Regions from separate parts of the Sulfitobacter pontiacus genome, predicted to be linked through region 2. Evidence: riboswitches for the same ligand, from Rfam matches in the RefSeq annotation. Region 2 holds a riboswitch; the other holds the start of a gene.

Region 1 (7,581 bases), 1.2 Mb from region 2:
GGAGAGATCACAAGCGACCCGCGTCGGCGCAGCGATGTGGTGCGCTGCCCCCACCAATCTGCGGCGCTTTGGCCCAGCCGGATCACGGGTTCCTCGGCGCTTTCACTTTCGCAAAACGGGGCGAGCATGCCGCCAGCCCACCAAGAACACCCTTGCGGGCCGGGCTGGCGGGCGCGGTCGATCAGATGCACGCGCATCCCGCGGTCCAGCAAGACACGCGCGGTACACAGCCCCGCGACGCCCGCGCCGATGATGGTGACCTGCGTCATGACCAGACCGCGTGGAAGTGATGCACCGGCCCGTGGCCCGTGCCGATCTCAAGTTGATCCGCGGCGATGATGGCGCGGTGCAGATAGTCATGGGCGGCCTGTACCGCCGCGCCAAGGGGGTTGCCGTGGGCCAACCCCGCGGCGATGGCCGCGGCGTAGGTGCATCCCGTCCCGTGGGTATTGCGCGTGTCGATGCGCGGCGCGCTGAGCCATGTGACACGCTCTGCGGTGACCAGCGCGTCGCTACAGATATTGCCCGCGCTATGGCCGCCCTTCATCAGCACCGCCTTCGGCCCCATCTTTAGCAGCGCGCGGGCCTGCGTGACCATCTGGTCGGCGCTGTCGGCCTCGGGCTGGTTCAACAGGCGGGCGGCTTCGGGCAGGTTGGGGGTCAGCAGATCGGCGCGCGGCAGGATATCCGCGACCAGCGCTGCGACGGCGTCTTCTTGCAACAGCGCATCGCCGGATTTTGCGATCATCACCGGATCGACCACGATGGCCCCCCGAAACGCGGAGAGCGCAGCGGCCACCGCCTGAATAATCTGCGGAGAAAACAACATGCCCAGTTTGATCGACTGCACCGAAAGATCGGACAGCACCGCATCGATCTGGGCCGCGACGATGGGGGCGGGGATCTCGTGTACCGCGCTGACGCTGCGCGTGTTCTGCGCGGTCACGGCGGTGATCACGCTGGCGGCATAGACACCATTGGCCGACATCGCCTTGATATCGGCCTGAATACCGGCACCGCCGCCGCTGTCGGATCCGGCGATGGTCAGGGAAATGGGGGTCGTCTTGGTCACATGCTCGCCTTTCGGTGGTGGGCAAGCAGACGCAAGAATGAGCTTTGTGGCGTGGACCTAAGGCCGATGCACAAAGATACCCGTTCCCTACGCCGGTATTGCCCGGATCAGGTTCGACGGGTCGGTGCACGCACCTCTCAGCCCCCTAGGGCACCCCGACGGATAGATGTTGGAACTGCGGCCCCCGTGGGGGTGTGCAGCGTCGTTGCTTTAGGCGTAGCCAAGTTCGGCAAACGGTGCAAGCCGCAAAATATTCAACCAAAGGTGGCGATATTTTGGGCAAAACGGGTGCGGTTTGGACAGCTCTCCTGACGCTTGTCAGCCGAAACAACGCCTCGTAACCCAAAGCAACGTAACGTCACATTTCCCATATTCTGCGGTGTTAACCCTTTGGCATCAGCAAACTAGGGGTGATCGCGCAAAGACCCCGCGTGGCTGCGGTATCAAGTTCTGTTCTGCGGTATTGGCATCGAAATATCTTGCCCCTAGGCTGATTGACAGATTGAGTCGGATACCCTCGGGAGGAGGGGGCCGACACTCGGGGGGATGCGTTTTCTGGCCCGTTTTACGGGTCATACCGGACGCGTCGCGACAAGCATTGGGAGGTGCTGCGTGACATCTGCAAAGATCACATCTGCGTCCTGCGCATGGGCATCCGCAGCTTTTGCGGTGCCCGTGATCCTGCGATCCCGAACAATCCAAAGATGTACAACAGGGAGAGAGACCACATGAAGAATATGACACGTTTTGCCAAGGCCGCTGTCGGGTCCTTTGCGGTATCCATGGCGCTTTCGGGCGTCGCGATGGCGCAGGAGTATGAGTGGCCGCGCATGCTCGTGATTGCCACGCCGGGCACGTCGACAGGCAGCTTTGCCTCGACCAACGGTTGGGGGCCTGCGTTGCAAAAGGAAACCGGCACCACCGTGCGGATCGTTCCCGAAGACAGCGAGCCTATGCGCTACAAACGTTTGACCGACCGCGAAGATATCGCGATCGCGTCGGTTTCCGCGTCGGAAATGGCGTTGCAAGCGGAAGGGGTCGGCGGCTACGCCTCGGCGAAACCCATGCCGCAGCGGATCTTGTGGCACCACAACGACACGCCTTGGGGCTTTGTTGTGGCTGGCGATTCCGAGCTGCAAAGCCTTGAAGACATTGGCAAAGGCGGCGTGCGTGTCACCTCTGGCGTGTTCTCGCCCGCGATTGTCTCTGCGATCACACAGGCCCTGCCTGCCTTTATCGGCATGACGCCAGAAGAAGCACAGGAAAAGATCGAATTCGTCCCGGCCTCCAGCTACGGTGAAAACTGTCGTTCGGTTGTCGAGGGGAAGTCCGATGTGGCCTATTGCTCGCCGATCTCTTCCGTTCTGTCCGAAATGGAAGGCGCACCGGGCAGCATTCGCTGGCTGCCGATGGACCCCGCCAACAAAGAAGGCTGGGACGGCTACCTCAGCTACCGCCCCATGACGATCCCTTCGACCATCTCTATGGGGGTGAGCACCGCCAAAGGTGTCGAATCCATGACGTCGAACTTCGTCTATGCCGTGCCGGTCACCGCAGAAGAGGATTTCGTCTATAACATGGCGAAGTGGATGAATGAATCCCACGACAACTACAAAGGATCGCACGCGCTGGCGACCCGCATGTCGCTGGAGCATTTCCGCAACTTCCTGGATGCCAACCCGATCCCTGTGCACGAAGGCACGGTGAAATACCTGCGTGAAATCGGGGCGTGGACCGAAGAAGACGATGCCTGGAACAACGAGGCCATCGAGAAGATGGACGCGTGGATCGCGGCACGCAACGCCGGCATGAAAGAGGCGATGGAGCAGGGCGTCGAGATGAATTTCGAGAACCAGGAGTATCTCGACATTCTGGCCAAGCACACCGACGGGCTGGAGCCGTTCCGCTCGCGTCTGTAACGCCGCGCCGGACCGTCATCGACGGCATAAGACAGGACGGAGCACAACGTGCTCCGTCCTCCTAAGACACTGCCACAGCGCCCTTATTTTCAGGATCATCCATGTCAGCAACACAACACCCTCCGGCGGCTGAAACGGCTGTCGAACCCTCGTCCGAGACGACGCGACTGGGGGGATTATTCTCGTTCACCAGCATCGCTTTTGTGTTGCTGTGTACCTTTGGCCTCGGGATGGGGCTGGCCTATGTATTCGGCGTTCCCATCGGCGGGCGGCGCCTGATCGAGGGGCAGTACTACTGGGTCTTCATCGGCACCTTCCTTGCGGCGGCGTTCATCGCGCTGCCAGCGGTGAAATCGCACACCCATGTACCGATCTATGACATCGTGGCGGCCGCCGTGGGCTTTGGCATCTGCATGTGGTTTTCCATGTATGCATGGGAGATCGTGCAGGCGGGCTGGACCAATTTCTACGCGGGCGTCGTGCTTTGGCTGCTGATGCTTGAAGTCGCGCGCCGGTCGGGGGGCATCCCCTTCTTGCTCGTGGTGCTGGTGCTGGGGCTTTACCCGCTGGTGGCCGATTACTTCCCCGGTTTGCTGATGGGCATCCCCTATACGTTTGAACGCATGATCGAGGCGCATGTCTTCCGCACCGAAGGGTTGATGGGCATCACCACCAAGATCGTGGCCGAGATCGTGCTGGGCTTTCTGGTCTTTGCGGGCGTGCTGATCGCCACGGGGGCGGGGCAGTTCTTTATCGATCTGGCCAATGCGGGCTTTGGCAAGTACCGCGGCGGTCCAGCGAAAGTATCGATCGTGGCCAGCGCCTTTTTCGGGTCGCTGTCGGGGTCGATTTTCTCGAACATCGCGGGCACCGGGTCGATCACCATTCCGACCATGAAAAAGGTCGGCTACCCGCCTCATTACGCTGGCGCGATCGAGGCCTGTGCCTCGACCGGCGGGGTGGTGATGCCGCCGGTGATGGGGGCGATTGCCTTTGTCATGGCGATCACCATCGGTGTGGATTACGCGACCGTGATGGTGGCCGCGATCCTGCCGTCGGTGTTGTTCTACTTTGGCCTGATCCTGCAAGTCGACGCCTATGCCGCGCGCAAGGGGCTGGTGGGGATGAAACCCGAAAACCTGCCCTCGGCCCGCGAGGTGATGAAGCGCGGCTGGCCCTTCCTGCTGGTCATGATCTTTCTGGTCTGGGGCCTGCTGTATATGCGGTGGGAATATTACGCCCCGTGGTACGCCAGTGCGCTGATGATCGCGCTGAGCTTCCTGCAACGCGAGACCATGATGACACCTGCGCGCATCTTTGAAACGCTGCGCCAAGTGGGCACGCTGGTCACACAGACCGCAGCGATCATCCTGCCGATCGCCTTTGTGGTCAGCGCCTTGACCATCACCGGTGTGACAGGGTCGATGACCTCGGGGCTGGTCGCTTTGGGCGGGGATAACGTCTATCTCGTGATCGCGCTTGGGGTTTTGGCCTGCTTTATCATGGGCATGGCGGGGCTTGCGATTGTGGCCTACATCTTCCTTGCGGTGACGCTGGCACCCGCGATCATCGAAATCGGCGGGTTGAACACGGTCGCGGTGCACTTCTTCATCGTCTACTACGCGATGCTGTCGGTGATCACGCCTCCGGTAGGGGCTGCGGCGTTTCTGGCGGCGACGATTGCGGGGGCCAAGCCGATGCTGACCTCCTTCACCGCGATGCGGCTGGGGGTGGTGATCTACTTTGTGCCGCTGTTCTTCCTGTTCCAGCCTGCGCTGGTGCTGCAGGGCGATCTGACGCCGCTGGTCTATGTGCTGCCGTCGATCATCATCGGCATCACGCTGCTGTCCGGCGGGCTTGAGGGCTATCTGCTGGGCGTCGGTATGGTGCGGCCTTGGCTGCGCCTGCCGCTGGGGATCGCGGGCTTTGCCTTCAGCTTTCCGGGGCTGACGACGACGCTGGTCGCGGGGGTCGCCTCGGCCGTGCTTGTCGCGGTGATCTGGCGTGACAACCGCAACGGCGTGGTTGCGGTCCCTTAAGATTGGGCGCGCGGGGACATCCCCGCGCGCCGCAGTTCATGACGTTTGCGAAGGGCGCAGCTGTGCCGTCCCCAAGGCGCTCAGCGCCAGCATCAGCGCCGCGGTGCCAAGACACAGCGCCAGCCCCCCCAGTTGATAGGTGAAGCCTGACAAAAGCGTGCCTACCAACCGACCGGCCGCGTTGGACATATAGTAGAACCCCACATCCATCGTGACCCGCTTTGCATCCGTAAAGCTGAGGATCAGATAGGAATGAAGCGCCGAATTCACCGCGAAAATCGCACCGAACACCAGCAAACCGATGACAATCGTGACCGTCAACGCGGGGGAAGGCGCAGGCGTGATCCAGACCAGCGCGGCAAGCACGGCAGGCACGACGACCAGCGCAAGGTTCCAGTGGCGGGCCTGCGCGAGCGTGTCGCCCTCGGTCCGGCCTGTGGCCCGCAGTATCTTCGGGGCCCAGCCTTGCACGGCCCCATAGAGGATCGTCCACACCGCCATAAAGCTGCCGATCATAAAGAAAGCCTCCCGCTTGCTTTCGACGCTGCCATCGGAGAGCACGGCGTAGAAATAGATCGGGATGCCCACGACAAACCACACGTCGCGCGCCCCGAAGAGGAACAGCCGTGCGGCGCTCAGCCAGTTGATATTGCGGTTCTTGGACAGGACTTCGGTAAACTTGGCATCCTTGCGCCCCACCGGCAGGCCCGCGGGCATACCGATGATGACGCCGATCAGGATCACAAACAGGATCGCCGCCATCACCAGCGTCGACGGCACAAACCCCAGCAGCGCCAGCATCCCCGCACCCAGCAGAAAGCCAGCGCCCTTGACCGCGTTCTTCGATCCGGTGAGCAGTGCGACCCAGCGGAACAAGCCGCCCCCCGTGGTGGGGGCCAGCAGCTTGACCGCGGATTTAGAGCTCATCTTGGCCAGATCCTTGGCCACGCCCGACAGCCCCTGCACCAGCATGACAAAGACGACCGAGGCGGCGACGCTCCATGCCGGATCAAGCTGTGTCAGCGCCAGCAGCGCGACCACTTGCAACGACAGCCCCGCATAGAGCGTCGAGGTCAGCCCGAAGCGCGCCGCGATCCAGCCCGCCGACAGGTTGGTGACCACGCCCGCGATCTCGTAGAGCACAAACAGATAGGCCAGCTGTACCGGAGAGAACCCGAGCGTGTGAAAATGCAGCAGCACCAGCATCCGCAGCGCGCCATCGGTCAGCATAAAGGCCCAATAGGCGGCGGTGACAGTGATATAGGCGGTAAAACCGGCAGGGCGTGTCACAGCTGGCCGCCCACCATCAGCGCCACATCCACCAGACGGTACGCATAGCCCATTTCATTGTCATACCACGCATAGACTTTGACCTGTGTGCCATTCACCACCATCGTCGATGGCGCATCCACGATCCCGCTGCGGGTATCATTGGTGTAATCCGACGACACGAGCGGGCGTTCCTCAAAGCCCAGAATGCCCTTTAGCGACCCCTCGGCGGCGGTTTTGAACAGGGCGTTGACCTCTTCCACACTCGTCTCACGCTCCACCTCGAACACGCAATCGGTGATCGACGCGTTCAGCAGCGGCACCCGCACGGCGTGGCCGTTCAGCTTGCCGGTCAATTCAGGATAGATCAGCGTGATCGCCGTGGCGGACCCCGTGGTGGTGGGGATCAGGTTGGTCAGCGCCGATCGGGCGCGGCGCATGTCCTTGGCGGGGCGGTCCACGATGGTTTGCGTGTTGGTCACGTCATGGATCGTGGTGATCGACCCGTGTTTGATCCCGATGCCTTCCAGCAGCACTTTGACAACGGGGGCGAGGCAGTTGGTGGTGCAGCTCGCCGCGGTGACGATGCTGTGCGTGGCTGGATCATAGGTGTCGTCGTTCACGCCATAGACGATATTCGCCGTCGGCCCGTCCTTGACGGGGGCAGAGACAACAACCTTTTTCACGCCCGCCTCGAAATAGGGGGCAAGCTTGGCCTCTGTCTTGAACGCACCGGTGCAGTCGATCACCACATCCACCCCCTCCAGCGGCAGGTCTGTGATCGATTTGGTGCTGGTCACGGGGATACGCGTGCCATCGATGGTGATCGCATGATCTTCTGCGCTGAAGGTCGCAGGCCAGCGCCCGTGAACGGAATCAAATTCGAGCAGATGGGCGTGCATCTCGGGGTCGCCAACGGCGTCGTTGATAAAGGCGATCTTGGCCCCCTGTTCCAGCAAGGGCCGCAGGGCGAGTTTTCCGATGCGGCCAAGGCCGTTCAAAGCATAGGTTGTCATGGTGGTTTATCCTGTGGTCACTGGGTCGGCCCCGATGGCATCGACCCGTTTTTGCAATGCAGCGCGGTCCAGCGCTTCGAAAGGCAGGGCGGTAAAGGCCAGCAGCCGGTTGTGCAGCGCGCCATATGTCTGTTGGAAGGCCAGCCGGCGTTCCGCTTCTGTCCCTTCGGCTTTGACGGGATCGGGCATGCCCCAATGCCCCGACACAGGCTGGCCGGGCCAGGTGGGACATTCCTCGTTTGCGGCGTGGTCACAGACGGTAAAGA
Region 2 (7,581 bases):
GGTGCCCGCTGCCTGCCACACGCTGGCGGGCATTTGCGGCAGGCCGATCGCCCCGCGCAGCACGACCGAGGTCAGGGGCAGCAGCAGAAACCCCGCCGCCAACGTGATGAACAGCGCGTCGAGCCCGCGTTGCAGCCCACCACGTGCGTCCCAGCGGTGCAGGGGGCGGTCCTGCCCGCCGCCCAGACTGATCGCGGGAATGATCCACAGCGCCAGCGCGGCGGTGCTGCCCGCAAGCCCAAGCTGCACCAGCGACAGCAGCGCTGCACGGTTCAGGTCAAAGTCGAAACGGAACGCCTGATAGATCGCAAGCTCGATCGTCGTGGCGCGGGGACCGCCGCCGAGGGTCAGCGCCACGGCAAAGCTGGTCAGGCAGATCACAAAGATCAACGCTGCGGTGCCGGGCAGGATTTGCCGCAGGAGGGGACGCTCGATGCTGCGAAATACCGCGCGCGGGGTCAGGCCAAGCTGTGCGGCCAGCCGGAACCGTTCCGCGGGCACGGTCTGCCATGCCTGCAACAACAGCCGCGTGGCCAGCGGGAGGTTAAAGAAGACATGCGCCAGCACCACGCCGTGCAGCCCGTAGATCGTGATGCCGGGCAATCCGACCGCCGCCAGCGCCGCATTGAGCCAGCCCGCGCGGCCAAAGACCGCAAGCACCCCCAGCACGGCGACAATCACCGGCAGGATGAACGGTGCCCCCAGCAGCGTGACCAGTAGCCCGCGCCCGACAAAGCGCCGTCGCGCCAAGGCGCGGGCGACAGGGATTGCCAGCACGGTAGACAGCAGGGCGGAAAGCGCGGCCTGTAACACGGTAAACCGGATCGCGGACCAATCGGCCGGGCCAAGCCCGCTGCCGAACTCGGCCCGCCACAGCACCGCCCCCACCGCAGCAAGGATCAGCGCCGCAACCAGAATGGCGGCGCTGATGCCGGTCTTCGTGCTTATTGCGACAGCGCGGAGAGCCATTCGGCCAATGCTTCCTCGCGCAGGGCGGGCACGTCATCGTTCGGGATCAGCAGCGCCTTGCCCGGTTCGATCAACTGTTCAAAGCCTTCGGGCAGCCCGCCTTGGGGCGTGACGGCAGGGTACATCCAGTTGGTCGTGGGCAGCACCGATTGCGCCGCGTCCGATACCATGAACTGCATGAACTGATCGGCCAGCTCGGGCTGGTCGCTGCCCGCCAGTTTGCCGACCACTTCGATCTGCATGTAATGGCCTTCGTCAAAAGCGGCGGCGGCTTTGGTCGTGTCCTCTTCGGCGATCAGGTGGTAGGCGGGGGATGTGGTATAGCTCAGCACCATGTCGGCCTCGCCTTCAAGAAACAGGCCGTAGGCTTCGGACCAGCCCTTGGTCACGGTCACGACGTTATCCGCCAGGCCTTCCCAGATCGCAGGGGCCTCGTCGCCATAAGCGTCCTTGACCCACATCAGCAGGCCCAGCCCGGGGGTAGAGGACCGCGGGTCCTGGATCACGATCTTGAGGTCACTGTCGGCCAGAGCGCGAAAATTCGCGGGCGGGGTCAGATCGGCGTTATGGACGAAGGCGAAATAACCCCAGTCGTAGGGAGCAAAGCTGTCGTCCTCCCATGTGACCGGCAGGTCATAATCCGCGTTCACTGTGGCGGGCGCGAACAACCCTGTTTCCTTGGCCGCCGCGATCAGGCTGGTATCAAGCCCCAGCACCAGATCGGCGTCAGACCGCGCGCCTTCCAGCTTGAGCCGCGCCAGCAGCGCCGCGCCATCGCCCATGCCGACGAATTTCAGATCGCAGGCGCATTCGGCCTCGAAGGCCGCTTCGATCACGGGGCCGGGGCCCCATTCGGCGACAAAGCTGTCGTAGGTATAGACCACCAGTTCGGGCGTCTCGGCCCATGCTTGCGTGGCGAAAAGCGTGGTGGCAGCAAGTGTAAGATACTTCATGGCATCCTCCAAAATGCGGCGTCAGAAAGCGTTGGAGGTGTATCCAGACCTTCCCTCCGCCGGTGTTAACCGGTTCAGGTTCAACGGGTCCGTGCGCGCACATCTCAGCCTGTCAGGCCCCCCGAGGTATCTTATCGGTAGAACGCCTGTCGCCCGCGCGCAAGGTGAAACCCCTTGAGGCATGGTGCAGCCCCCGTTAAGGATCACCGCCAAAGGAGCACCGCCCATGTCGATCAACAGCTTTGGCCATCTTTTCCGCGTGACCACCTGGGGCGAAAGCCACGGGCCTGCTTTGGGGGCCACGGTGGACGGCTGCCCTCCCGGTGTGACGATCACCGAAGAGATGATCCAGCACTGGATGGACAAGCGCAAACCCGGCCAGAACAAATACACCACACAGCGCCGCGAGGCGGATGAGGTGCGTATTTTGTCGGGCGTGTTCGAAGGCGTCACCACCGGCACGCCGATTCAGCTGATGATCGAGAACACCGACCAGCGGTCCAAGGACTACGGCGACATCAAGGACAAGTTCCGCCCCGGTCACGCCGACATCACCTATTTCCAGAAATACGGCATCCGCGATTATCGCGGGGGCGGGCGGTCCTCGGCACGTGAAACCGCGTCGCGTGTGGCGGCGGGTGGCCTTGCGCGCGAAGCGATCAAGGCGATTGCACCGAATGTGCAGATCACCGGCTACATGGTGCAGATGGGCCCGCACAAGATCGACCGCGACGCGTTTGACTGGGACCAGATCGAACAGAACCCGTTCTGGGTGCCCGACGCCAAAGCGGCAGAAGAGTGGGCGGCGTATCTGGACGGTCTGCGCAAATCCGGATCCTCCGTCGGTGCGATCATCGAGGTGACAGCGCGCGGCGTGCCCGCGGGCCTTGGCGCGCCGGTCTATGGCAAGCTCGACACCGATCTTGCCGCCGCGATGATGAGCATCAACGCCGTCAAAGGCGTGGAGATTGGCGAAGGCATGTCCGCCGCCATGCTGACCGGAGAGCTGAACGCGGACGAGATCAGCATGGGCCCCGATGGCCCTGTCTATTCGTCGAACCACGCGGGCGGTATTCTGGGCGGCATCAGCACCGGTCAGGACATCGTGCTGCGTTTCGCGGTCAAGCCAACGTCAAGCATCCTGACCACACGCAAGACAATCACCAAGACCGGCGAAGATACGCAGATCATTACCAAAGGCCGCCATGACCCCTGCGTCGGCATCCGCGCCGTGCCGGTGGGCGAAGCGATGATGGCCTGCGTGCTGCTTGACCATATGCTGTTGCACCGCGGTCAGGTCGGCGAAAACCGCGGCATCATCGGCTAAGTCGCGCGGAACGCTTGGATTTTCCGCATGTTGGCGGGAATACGACGCGCAAGTTGACGCGGGGTCTTGCAACTTGAAACCTGCAGGCGCAAGCATGCGCCATGCAAAGCACCACGACAGAGCACCGCCCCGGCCGGGCCATCGCCCTTAAACTGGGGGCGGTCTTTCTGTTCTCGGTCATGGCGGCCCTCATCAAGATCGCGACGGCCACCGTGCCCGCCGCCCAAGCGGTGTTCTACCGGTCGTTCTTTGCCTTCCCGATGATCATCCTGTGGCTATGGCAAAGCGGCGACCTGCGCGACGGGCTGAAGCCAAGCAATCTGATGGGCCACGTCTGGCGCGGCGTTTTCGGGACCACGGCGATGGCGCTGACCTTTGCCGGGCTTAGCCTGCTGCCCCTGCCAGAGGTCACCGCGATCGGCTATGCCACGCCGCTTTTCACGGTCATCTTCGCCGCGATATTCCTGGGCGAACAGGTGCGTGTGTTCCGACTGTCTGCGGTGGCCGTGGGGCTGATCGGCGTGCTGATCGTTCTGTATCCCCGCTTTACCGTAGGCGGGGATAGCGTGTCGCAGCTTGCCATGCTGGGGGCGATGATGGTGGTTGCCGCGTCGATCATGCGCGCGCTTGTCCAGATCCACGTGCGCCGATTGGTGCAAACCGACAGCACGGCGGCCATCGTGTTCTATTTCTCGCTCACCGCGACCTGCCTGTCGTTCCTCACGCTGCCCGCAGGCATGGTGATCAACTGGGAGCCGCTTTGGTGGGTGAACCCCGGTTGGCAAGTCTCGGCGCTGTTGATCCTGTCGGGCATGATCGGCGGGGTGTCGCAGATCATGATCACGGCCTCTTACCGCTTTGGCCCGGTGTCGATGCTCGCCCCGTTCGACTATGCCTCTATGCTGTTCGCGGTGATGATCGGCTGGGTGCTTTTCAGCGAAATCCCGACGCCTGCAATCCTAATCGGTGCCGGTCTGGTCATCGCCGGCGGTGCCGCGATCATCTGGCGGGAACGGCAGTTGGGACTGGATCGATCCAAATCCAAGGCCAGCAGCACGCCGCAGGGAACGCCCAGCTGACCGGTTGAAATTACGTGCCCTGATTGAATTTCATGTTAGCCTAACCCTCTAGGGTGTGGAGCAGCGGATATCCCGTCGGTGCTGCACCCTGTTTTCTGGGAGGGAAGAAAGATGAAATTTACCAAGATTATCGCAACTGCCTTGTCCATCGGTGTCGGGGCATCTGCCGCATGGGCGCAAGACTGTGACCATTCGCATTGGGGCCCTGACGACCAGCTGGGGTCGGCGAACCTGATCTCGACCGAGCGCACGTTGGAGGCCGCCAAGCTGATCAAGCAGGGGAAATCGATGCCGCTCGGGATCGTGATCGGGCCGGATACACCTGCCTTCCCGCCCCGTTCGCTGAGCCTTCAGGTGGTCCAGCCGAACCAGCACGGCGGCCAAAAGCTGTCGTCCTTTGGCTACGAGGGCAATTATAACGACGATCTGCTGCAAACCTGGATCGGTATCGGGTCGCAGTTGGACGGGCTTGGGCATCTGGGCGAAGACGGGATGTATTATAACTGCCTAGACGAAAAGGAAATCTCGGCGATCAGCGGCCTGACCAAATTGGGGACGCATGCCGTGCCGCCCTTGGTCGGGCGCGCTGTGATCATCGATATGGCCAAGCACATGGGCAAAGATGTGTTGGCCGCCGGTGAGCATTTTGGCGAGGCAGAGATCACCGCCGCGATGGAGGCGCAGCAGATCACGGTAAACGAAGGGGATATCGTGCTGTTTCACACGGGCTGGACCGACGGCATGATGGAAAGCGACCCAACGGCCTGGGGGTCCACCGAGCCGGGGCTGAATAACGAAGGCGCGGTGTTTATGGCGTCGATGAACCCGATGGCCGTGGGTGCAGACACATGGGGCCTAGAAGCCATTCCACCCAAAGAGGGGGACAAGGTGTTCTATGGCCATGTCACGCTGCTCAAGGACAACGGCATCTATATTCTGGAGACGATGAACACAGGACCGCTGGTCGCGGAAGGCGTGCAAGAGTTCATGTTTGTGCTCGGGCAGCCGCTGATCAAAGGCACGGTACAGGCGATGATCAATCCGGTCGCGCTTTACTAATACGACGTGCTGCACCGCAGGCGCGGACATGAAAACGGCGCGGGGGGAGAGCCCCTCGCGCCGTTTGTTTTGATGGGGCAGGTCAGGACCGGACGAGCTTTTCGTAGTCTTCCGAAATCTCGCGGGTGAGCGCGCCGACCTCGAAGGTGTAGTCGCCGATCTGTCCGACGGGTGTGACCTCGGCCGCGGTGCCGGTCAGCCAGCATTGCTCGAAGCCTTCCAGCTCTTCCGGCATGATGTGGCGTTCGTGCACGGTCAGGCCCTTTTCCTTGAGCATCCCGATGACGGTCTGACGGGTCAGCCCGTTGAGGAAGCAATCGGCCAGCGGCGTGTGCACTTCGCCGTCCTTGACGAAAAAGATGTTCGCGCCGGTCGCTTCGGCCACATAGCCACGGTAGTCCATGAACAGCGCGTCGGAACAGCCCTTGGCCTCTGCCGCGTGTTTGGAGGTGGTGCAGATCATATACAGGCCCGCCGCTTTGGCGTGTACGGGGATCGTTTCGGGCGACGGGCGCTTCCACTTCGAGATGTCGAGCTTGGCGCCCTTCATCTTGGCGTCGCCGTAATAGTTGCCCCATTCCCAGCCCGCGATGGCCAGACGCACAGGGTTGCGCGCCGCCGAGACACCCATGTCGGGGCCGGCACCACGCCACGCGACCGCACGGACATAGGCATCGGTCCAGCCGTTCGCCTTGAGCATCTCGTATTTCGCGGCTTCGATCTCGTCCACGGAATAGGGGATTTCGAAGTCGAGGTATTGCGCCGATTTGCGCAGCCGTTCCGAATGCTCGCGGCCTTTGAAAATCTTGCCATTGTAGCAGCGTTCGCCCTCGAACACCGATGACGCATAGTGCATGGCGTGGGTCAGGATGTGGACATTGGCGTCGCGCCAATCGACCATTTTACCGTCCAACCAGATTTTGCCGTCGCGATCGTCGTATGCGCCGTCCATGATGTATCCTTCCTCAAAGCACCTCGGGATTTATGAAAATTGCGTGAAACCCGCTGCGTGCAGACATATAATTACGCAAAACATGGGATTCGATAGCCTTTGACTCTTGGAAAGTCAATAACGCTGACGTAAGCTCTTGGCGCAGCAAGGGGAGAGTATAATGGCAGACGGACGCGGCCCATCATCACACACGGGCGAGAACCTGCTGTTCCTGACGGATGAACAGCTGCGGCAGGGGATCGAGGCGATGTTCTTTGCCTACCGCGGCTTTACAGCCGACCCTGACAAGATCCTTGTGGATATGGCCTATGGTCGTGCGCACCACCGTGCGATCCACTTTATCAACCGGGCCCCGGGCACGACGGTAAACAATCTTCTGGGGATTTTGGGTGTTACAAAACAATCCCTTAATCGTGTATTGCGCACGCTGATCGCTGATGGTCTTGTCAAAAGCCAAGTGGGAAAAGCAGACAAGCGGGAGCGGCACTTGTATCTGACTGACGCCGGGCGCGCGCTCGAACAGACATTGTCTGATGCACAGCGGATGCGGATGCGCAGTGCGTTCCGCGACGCGGGCCCCGAGGCGGTCGCCGGTTTCCGCACCGTGCTAGAGGCGATGATGGACCCCGAAATGCACCATTGTTACACCCGTCTGAAGGAAAACGGCGCGTGAACGAGGCCGACGCACATCTGCTGATCGTCGACGACGACGAACGTATTCGCACGCTGCTGCAGAAGTTCCTGATGCGGCACGGGTTCCTTGTGACCTCGGCCCGCGATGCCGCCCATGCGCGGCGTATTCTGGCGGGGCTGGATTTCGACCTGATCGTGCTGGATGTGATGATGCCGGGCGAGGATGGTCTAAGCCTGACCCGCAGCCTGCGCGAAGACATGCAAACGCCGATCCTGCTGCTGACCGCCAAGGGCGAGACGGGCAACCGGATCGAAGGGCTGGAAGCGGGGGCGGATGATTACCTTGCCAAACCGTTCGAACCCAAAGAGCTGCTGTTGCGGATCAACGCGATCCTGCGGCGTATGCCCGACACTCGTGTGGCTGATACCGCGCCCAAGGTGCTGTCGATGGGGCCGATCCGCTATGACATCGAACGCGGAGAGCTGTGGCAGGGCGACGATCTGGTGCGGCTGACCGCCACCGAAATCCAGCTGATGCGCATTTTCGCGGCCCAACCGGGTGCCGCGCTGAGCCGGTCAAAACTGGTGGAGGAACTGGGCCGTGACCGC

The links. Region 2 has a riboswitch for thiamine pyrophosphate ahead of thiB (thiamine ABC transporter substrate binding subunit). Riboswitches for the same ligand answer to the same signal wherever they lie in the genome.
Region 1: it holds a riboswitch for thiamine pyrophosphate, as region 2 does, so the genes downstream of both, thiD (bifunctional hydroxymethylpyrimidine kinase/phosphomethylpyrimidine kinase) here and thiB (thiamine ABC transporter substrate binding subunit) in region 2, are expected to answer to the same signal.

The regions. Positions count from the first base shown of each region.
Region 1 covers NZ_CP160849.1:2,568,324-2,575,904, forward strand. The annotation lists gene AB1495_RS12695 (FAD-dependent oxidoreductase) at 1-269, opposite strand, end outside; gene thiD (bifunctional hydroxymethylpyrimidine kinase/phosphomethylpyrimidine kinase) at 266-1,072, opposite strand; TPP riboswitch at 1,140-1,240, opposite strand; gene AB1495_RS12705 (TAXI family TRAP transporter solute-binding subunit) at 1,801-2,991, shown strand; gene AB1495_RS12710 (TRAP transporter fused permease subunit) at 3,093-5,030, shown strand; gene arsJ (organoarsenical effux MFS transporter ArsJ) at 5,067-6,320, opposite strand; gene AB1495_RS12720 (ArsJ-associated glyceraldehyde-3-phosphate dehydrogenase) at 6,317-7,315, opposite strand; gene AB1495_RS12725 (helix-turn-helix domain-containing protein) at 7,322-7,581, opposite strand, start outside.
Region 2 covers NZ_CP160849.1:1,356,489-1,364,069, forward strand. The annotation lists gene AB1495_RS06610 (thiamine/thiamine pyrophosphate ABC transporter permease ThiP) at 1-969, opposite strand, end outside; gene thiB (thiamine ABC transporter substrate binding subunit) at 945-1,922, opposite strand; TPP riboswitch at 1,957-2,056, opposite strand; gene aroC (chorismate synthase) at 2,149-3,249, shown strand; gene AB1495_RS06625 (DMT family transporter) at 3,351-4,328, shown strand; gene AB1495_RS06630 (cyclase family protein) at 4,440-5,387, shown strand; gene AB1495_RS06635 (branched-chain amino acid aminotransferase) at 5,470-6,339, opposite strand; gene AB1495_RS06640 (MarR family winged helix-turn-helix transcriptional regulator) at 6,500-7,012, shown strand; gene AB1495_RS06645 (response regulator) at 7,009-7,581, shown strand, end outside.